DNA from 2 places in the Rhodococcus sp. no. 34 genome. Region 2 is predicted to be linked to the other one. Evidence: riboswitches for the same ligand, from Rfam matches in the RefSeq annotation. Region 2 holds a riboswitch; the other holds the start of a gene.
What was found. A riboswitch is a leader RNA that binds a small molecule or an ion and turns the genes downstream of it on or off. The one in region 2 is predicted to bind S-adenosylmethionine.

Region 1 (3,565 bases), on a different contig from region 2:
GACGAAGTTCTGTGCCCAATCTGCTGTCTGCAGGTCGACCTTCAAGCCGAGAACGTCACCGATCAGATAGGCGAAGTCGGTCTCGGAACCGATGAGGGTGGTGTCGTCGTCGGCGTAGAAACGGAGCGGCGGAGCGGAACCGGCACTACCGGTGACGCGCAGCGTGCCACGATCGCGGATGTCCTGAGGTAGCTCGGCGGCGATGGAATCCACCTTGTCGGTGGTGATGCGGTTCTGATCGGCCGTGAGGTTGTAACCCGCAGCAGCGGTGACCTGGGCGCCGTCGGACTCGGCGTCCGCGCTGCTGCATGCAGCGCTGAGCAATCCGACGGTGGCAAGCGCCGAGATCAGAAAAGTCGCGCGACGGGATGTGGAGAACATCAATTTTTCCTTCCGGGAATGAGTCTGGGTCGCGTCAGAGGACGCGGGAGAGAAAGGCTTTGGTCCGTTCGTGGACCGGATTGTCGATCACCTGCGAAGGCGGGCCCTGTTCGACGATGACGCCGCCGTCCATGAAGACCGCAGTGTCCGCCACTTCCCGAGCAAATCCGACCTCGTGTGTGACGATCACCAAGGTGGCGCCGTCACGGGCCAGCTGAGCGAGGACTTCGAGAACCTCGCCCACCAGTTCCGGGTCGAGCGCCGACGTCGGCTCGTCGAAGAGAATGACCGCCGGCCGCAGTGCCAGCGCTCGCGCTATCGCGACGCGCTGTTGCTGGCCACCGGAGAGTTGGCGCGGATACTCGTCCGCCTTGTCGCCTACCCCCACTCGCTCGAGCAGCGCGCGGGCCTCGCGGTACACCTCGTCACGATCACGCTTCTGGGCCGAGAGCGGCGCTTCCACCACGTTTTCCAACGCGGTCAGGTGCGGAAACAGGTTGAAGTTCTGGAACACGAATCCGATGTGCGAACGCTGTTTCAGGATCTCGCGGTCACGCAGTTCGTGGAGTCGATTTCCCTTGCGCCGGTATCCGATCAGCTCTCCGTCGATCCGTACGGTTCCGCGGTCGACCTTCTCGAGGTGATTGAGGGTTCGCAGCAAGGTGGATTTACCGGAACCCGACGGACCGAGAATGACGGTCACTTCGCCCTTGCGGACCAGGAGATCAACGCCGGCAAGTACTTCCAAGGCACCGAAGGACTTGTGAATTCCGCGCGCTTCGACGGCATACACCGTCTCTTCGGCCAGTTCTGCGGTCATCGGGTCGCACCTCTCGGAATATCGAGACGCGCATCGCGAATCTCTTCGAACTTCTTGCGCGCCTTCTGTACCGGAGTCAACGGAAGCGCACGGGCGGATCCTCGTGCATAGTGGCGCTCCACGTAGTACTGACCGATCGAGAGCAACGTCGTGAGGATGATGTACCAGATCGTGGCGACCATCAGCAGGGGCACGACTCGTCCGTTGCGGCCGAAGATGACCTGCACCTGGTAGAACAGTTCGGCGATTGCCATGGTGGAGACGATCGACGTTCCCTTGAAGAGTCCGATGACCTCGTTGGCGGCGTTGGGGAGGATCGCTCGCATTGCCTGCGGGAGAACGATCTTGAAGAACTGGCGACTGCGCGGAATACCGAGCGAGTGAGCAGCTTCGATCTGACCGTGATCCACCGAGATGATTCCGGAGCGGATGATCTCGGCCGAGTATGCAGCCTGGTGCAGCGCCAAACCGATGACTGCTGCGGTGAATCCGCCGATCACACCGCTGACCTGGAAGGTGAAGAACTCGGGCCCGAAAGGTATTCCGAGAGAAAGCGTCTGGTACAGGTATGTGATGTTGAACCAGAAGAGCAGCTGCACGATGAGTGGAATCGAGCGGAAGGCCCAGATGTAGGTCCAGGCGATCACCTGCAGGACCGGGTTTTTCGACAACCGACCGAGTGCCAGGAAAACACCGAGACCGAATCCGAGGATCGTCCCCCACAGGGTCAGTTTGATCGTCATCCACAGCGCGGCGAGCACTGATTTCGCGGTGAAGTACTGCGCGAACGTCGGCCAGTCCCAGCCGGGGTTGACGACGAGCCCGTGGATGAACTGAGCAAGCAGGACCAGCACGACCGCACTGATCACCCAGCGCAACGGGTGCCAGGTGCGAGCGACGACAAGCTCCGAGTCGGGTAGTTGCGACTCGGACACCGACTTTTCGGGGCGGACATCGGTGGGCGCGCTCACGGCGCGCTACCTGACGGAGTGGACATCACGAATAGACCTTTCGGGGAAATGGGAACGCAGCTGTGTCCTCGAGTTGGTGAGCTCGAGTTGCGAAGACGACGAGAGTTCGGTCAGCGACAGTGACACGAAGCGGTGCGGCACAGATCGATGTGACGTCGCTTGTGCGCAGCGTGCGAAGTGGTACCCATGTGATGCCTTCCATCGGTCCTGGCGGTAGCACCCGCTCCCGATCACTCGGGGGGTTGCTGCGACGTCGACGAGCCAGGTCTCTCGGTCGCTCTGGATGGTGAGCAAAGACTAGACGCGAAATGTCGAGTCGTCAAATGTTGTATTTCCCTGCACTGCAAGGGAAATGAAGGGTCCACGATGTTGAAATCGCATTGATTCCAACGGTGTCCGCAGCCGCGTTCGGCGTGTTGAATGGAGCGTTCGAATGAAGACCGGGACCGCCGTCCGGACTGACTTTTCCTCTGCCGTACCGTCTGCGGAGTGAGTGGACTCGACGCTTTCTTCATCTTGTTGGCCGGTATCGGCGCGGGCGCGATCAACGCCGTGGTCGGCAGTGGAACGCTGATCACGTTTCCCACCCTGGTCGCCTTCGGCATGCCGCCCGTGACCGCAACCATGTCCAACGCGGTCGGGCTCGTCGCCGGCGGAGTTTCGGGTACCTGGGGCTACCGACGTGAGCTGTCCGGACAGTGGGATCGACTGAAGTGGCAGATTCCGGCGTCACTCGCCGGGGCACTACTCGGTTCGTGGTTGCTCATGCATCTACCCGAGAAACTGTTCGAGACCATCGTTCCGGTGCTGCTGGTCCTCGCTCTCGCGCTCGTCCTCCTCCAACCACGCATCCAGGCGTGGGCCAAGAAGCGTTCCACCGAAGAAACGACGCTGTCCACCAAGAGGCTGATGCTCCTGACCGCCGGCACTTTTGCAGTCGGCATCTACGGCGGGTACTTCACTGCCGCGCAGGGCATCCTTCTCATCGGTGTGATGGGTGCCATCCTCCCGGAAACCCTCCAGCGCATGAACGGCGCGAAGAACCTGCTGTCGCTGCTCGTCAACATCGTTGCAGCAGGGATGTACATCACTCTGGCATTCGATCAGATCAATTGGGCAGCAGCCGGTTTGATCGCCGTCGGCTCACTCGGTGGTGGCGTTCTCGGTGCCCGCTACGGACGGCGCCTGTCCCCCACTGCACTGCGCTACACGATTGTCGTCGTCGGCCTGATCGGACTGTGGCGCCTTCTCGCTTGACCGCCCACATCGGGCGCCACCCGCACATACTGGAGTAATGACCAGTACAGAAGATCAGACCGGTTGGACCTACCTCATGGACATGGACGGGGTTCTCGTCCACGAGGAGCACTTGATACCTGGAGCGGACACGTTC
Region 2 (3,565 bases):
GGAACCGCGCGTCTCCGAAACCGGGCGGGCAACCGGATCTTCCTCGGGGAGTGGACCGTCGGGGTCTCGATCGGAAAGGTCCTTACCCCACACCAGTCCGACGAGAGAGAGGGCAGTCTGACCGGTGAACTGGCCTTCGAGGACCCACCTTGCCTTCTCCTCGACTTCGGACTCGTTCTCCGCCAACACGATCTGCGTGCTGGGCAAGATCTTGACGTCGTCCTCCGGTCGCCCGGCTTTACGCAACCGAGCCCGAATGTCGTCGGCGAAGTCGAGCGCGCCGTCGAAATGAGTCCCGTGTCGCGAGAAGATGACGTCGGCGTGCGTCGCCGCGAAATCGCGTCCACTCGGGGAATCACCCGCTTGGAAGATGACCGGATGCCCCTGGCGGCTTCGGGGAAGCGTCGGCGTCACGGAGATGTCGAACTGTGAAGTCTGCCTGCGCACGTCGCCGACGGCGCCCGGAGTAGACCAGTTCTCGGACGTGCGAGAATCCGAGATCGCGTCGTCGGCCCACGAATCCCACAGTGCCCGCGCGGTTTCGATGAACTGCCCGGCACGCTCGTAGCGCAGGGAGTGGTCGAGGAAACCACCGCGACGGAAGTTCTCTCCCGTCCACGCGTTGTCGGTGGTCACCGCATTCCAGCCGGCCCGTCCGTCGGAAAGTAGGTCGAGGCCGGAGAGTCGACGCGCAAGGTCGGCCGGTTCGTTGTACGTGGTGTTCTGTGTCGCGACCAACCCGATCTTGTCGGTGATACCGGCGAGGGCGGCCAACTGCGCAATGGCGTCGGGGCGGCCGGCGATATCCAGATCGAGAATCTTGCCGTTCTGTTCCCGAAGCCGCAGGCCTTCACCGAGGAAGAAGGCGTCGAACAGACCTCGCTCGGCGGTGAGTACCAACCGCCGAAACGTCTCGAAGTCGATCTGGGATCCGCTCGCGGAATCGGACCAGATGGTGGTGTGGTTGACCCCCTGGAAGAAGACGCCGAAGTGAACGTGAGCGTCGGGTCGAGGTACGGCGGAGCGTGATGCAGTCATGGCCGAAATATCCTTAGCGCGAAGTCAAGTCAGGAGGAGTGGGCGAATCGATTTGCGGGTCGCTGCAGACCGAGGTTGCCCCTCAGGGTCGATCCCGGAACCGGGCGTCGCGTCAACCCGGCCTTGGACAGCGTCGGAAGCACGAATTTGGCCAGCACCGGAAGGTCCTCGTCGATCACGAGAGCATGGAAATGAACACCGTCGAGGTGTCCGGCCAATTCCTTCAGAACCACGGCCGCTTCCCCCGGATCTGCAGCCAGGAGCAGTCGGCCGGTGACGACGGCATTCCCGTACGAGTTCAGCTCGGTCCTCCGCTGCGCCGCAGACAGATTCGGCGTATCGAATGCCACATCGACCTCGGCGAACACCAATGACGCGCCCTCATCGCGCGCCTTGGCAGCCGACTGTGCAATGGTCTCCACCGAATCACCGGAAACGAGAACAACATCCGGCTGGCGTGGATCGATTTCGCCGTAGCGGCCGAACACCACCAACTGGCCTTGAGGCGGCCGCGGAACGATTGCCGGCCCCTTCACCGAGAACGTGTCGCCCTCGAAATTGACGTAATGCAGACGATCACGCTCGAGGAAACGCCCACTGAGATAGTCACGAACGACGGCGTCGTCCTCCCACGAGTCCCAGAGATCGGTCACAACGGTGACCGAATCCCGCTGCTCTTGCTGACGCGCCGACTCCGTTGTTACCGGAGCCCTCCCCCACGCCCTCGCCGCGGCATCGTCTTCGACCGGAACAGCAAGCCAGCCGCCACGCCCACGCGAGGAGTAGTCCAACGTCGCCAATTGCGAGGACGTATGAAACGGTTCGGCGTACGTGGTCCCGACGACGGGGACCAGCCCGATCGTGCTGGTTGTCGCCGCCACGTACGACGCCCTCGAGACGGCATCGATGCGGCCGACGACGTCACCACTCGGGGGGAGGATGGAATCGTCGAACGTCGCGAACGTGAAGCCGGCATTCTCGGCAGCCGCGACGCGATCGCGCACCGCTTTGCCCGTGAGCAGCTGGTCCGGGCGGTGTGAGCTTCGGCGCCAGGCAGCGGGGTGAGTGCCCTCGCCGTCCAGTTCGATACCCACGGCAAATACAGTCATGTGTCCTCCATCGGTCCTGGCGGTAGCACCCACACTGCGGTTAGGTAGCGGGTTGCTGCGGCATCATCGAGCCAGGTCTCTCAGCCACTCTGGATGGTGGATGCAATCTATGCGGGCCACGCTGGGCAAGTCAAATCACGCTTGTCGAATCATATTGACCTACAACATATTTCAATACAATCATCCTGATCGAAAGGGTTGCGCAACGCTAGCCGACGTAGACACGAAAGAGCCCCGCCCGACTCGCGTCGGACGGAGCTCTCGGTGTGCGCTGGAACGCTACTTCGCGCCCATCCATGCCTGATCGAACAGCATGATGCCGGTTGCAGTCGGAACCACACCGTGCACGTTCTTCTGCCAAGCCCAGAACGACGTGAGCCCGCCGATCGGCGCCGATGGAACCGTCTCGTTCCACAGCGTCTGAATTTTGCCGATGATCGCCAGGGTCGACGAATTGTCCTTGGCCTGTTGTAGATCTGCGATCAGCTGATCCATCGCCGGGTTCGCATATCCAGCAGTATTCGCCATCGAGGTGCTGTTGGTCGTGGAGAACAATCCGAGATCGAGAATCGACTCGTACATTCCGATGCCCGCGTGCGCGAGGTCGAAATCGTGCTTGACGTAGACGTTCTGCACGATGTCGCCGGCGTTGTTGGCCAAGATCAAGTTCACCTCGAACCCGACGGCCTGCAACAGTGACTGCACGGCGAGGCCGATCGCGTGGTCCTTCGGCTCACTGAGAACGACGTAGTCGAGGCTGCCGTCGTACCCGTCTGCCTTTGCCTGATTCAGAAGTTCCTTCGACTTTTCGGGGTCGTAGGCAATACCCGGTGTGTCTACATGCCATTGCGACGTCGGACCGAACAACTCCGAGCCCGGCAGTCCCTCACCGTTTTCCACTCGCTGATCGATCAACGTGGTGTCCAGCGCGTAGCCGATGGCCTGGCGAACGCGAACATCCGAGCCCGGTCGGCCTTCACGGTTGTTGACGATCTCGGCACTGCCGGCATTGAGCACGTCGATGTAGCCGGGGTAACCAGCGGACTTGGCAGAATTGATCGCCGACGTGAGGCCGCGAATGTAGGCGACATCGAGCTGACCGCTGTTCAATGATTCGAGATTGGCCTGCGGGCCGTTGAGCGCAACCATCCGCAACTTGTCCAGCTTGGGAGCGCCGCCGTAGTAGGACGGGTTGGCTTTGAAGATTCGCTCGACGCTCGGTGTGAAGACATCTTCGGTGAAAGGTCCGGCTCCGACGGCGGTGAACTTGTCGCCTTGCTGCGAACTCGGGGCGACGATCATCCCGTGCCCGAGAGCGAGCATCGACGGAAAACGCATCCACGGCGTCTTCAGCTTGAATTCCACTGTCGTCGGACCGCTTGCCTGCGCCGATTCCACCGAAGCCAGCCACAGTTCGG

Region 1: it holds a riboswitch for S-adenosylmethionine, as region 2 does, so the genes downstream of both, ACYP01_RS19810 (putative leader peptide) here and ACYP01_RS02760 (LLM class flavin-dependent oxidoreductase) in region 2, are expected to answer to the same signal.

The regions. Positions count from the first base shown of each region.
Region 1 is NZ_BAAILK010000041.1:515,071-518,635, forward strand. It holds gene ACYP01_RS19795 (ABC transporter substrate-binding protein) at 1-381, opposite strand, end outside; gene ACYP01_RS19800 (amino acid ABC transporter ATP-binding protein) at 416-1,201, opposite strand; gene ACYP01_RS19805 (amino acid ABC transporter permease) at 1,198-2,172, opposite strand; gene ACYP01_RS19810 (putative leader peptide) at 2,283-2,360, opposite strand; SAM riboswitch class I at 2,368-2,462, opposite strand; gene ACYP01_RS19815 (sulfite exporter TauE/SafE family protein) at 2,662-3,429, shown strand; gene ACYP01_RS19820 (HAD-IIA family hydrolase) at 3,467-3,565, shown strand, end outside.
Region 2 is NZ_BAAILK010000012.1:404,596-408,160, forward strand. It holds gene ACYP01_RS02755 (NtaA/DmoA family FMN-dependent monooxygenase) at 1-1,038, opposite strand, end outside; gene ACYP01_RS02760 (LLM class flavin-dependent oxidoreductase) at 1,068-2,147, opposite strand; SAM riboswitch class I at 2,152-2,247, opposite strand; gene ACYP01_RS02765 (ABC transporter substrate-binding protein) at 2,427-3,565, opposite strand, start outside.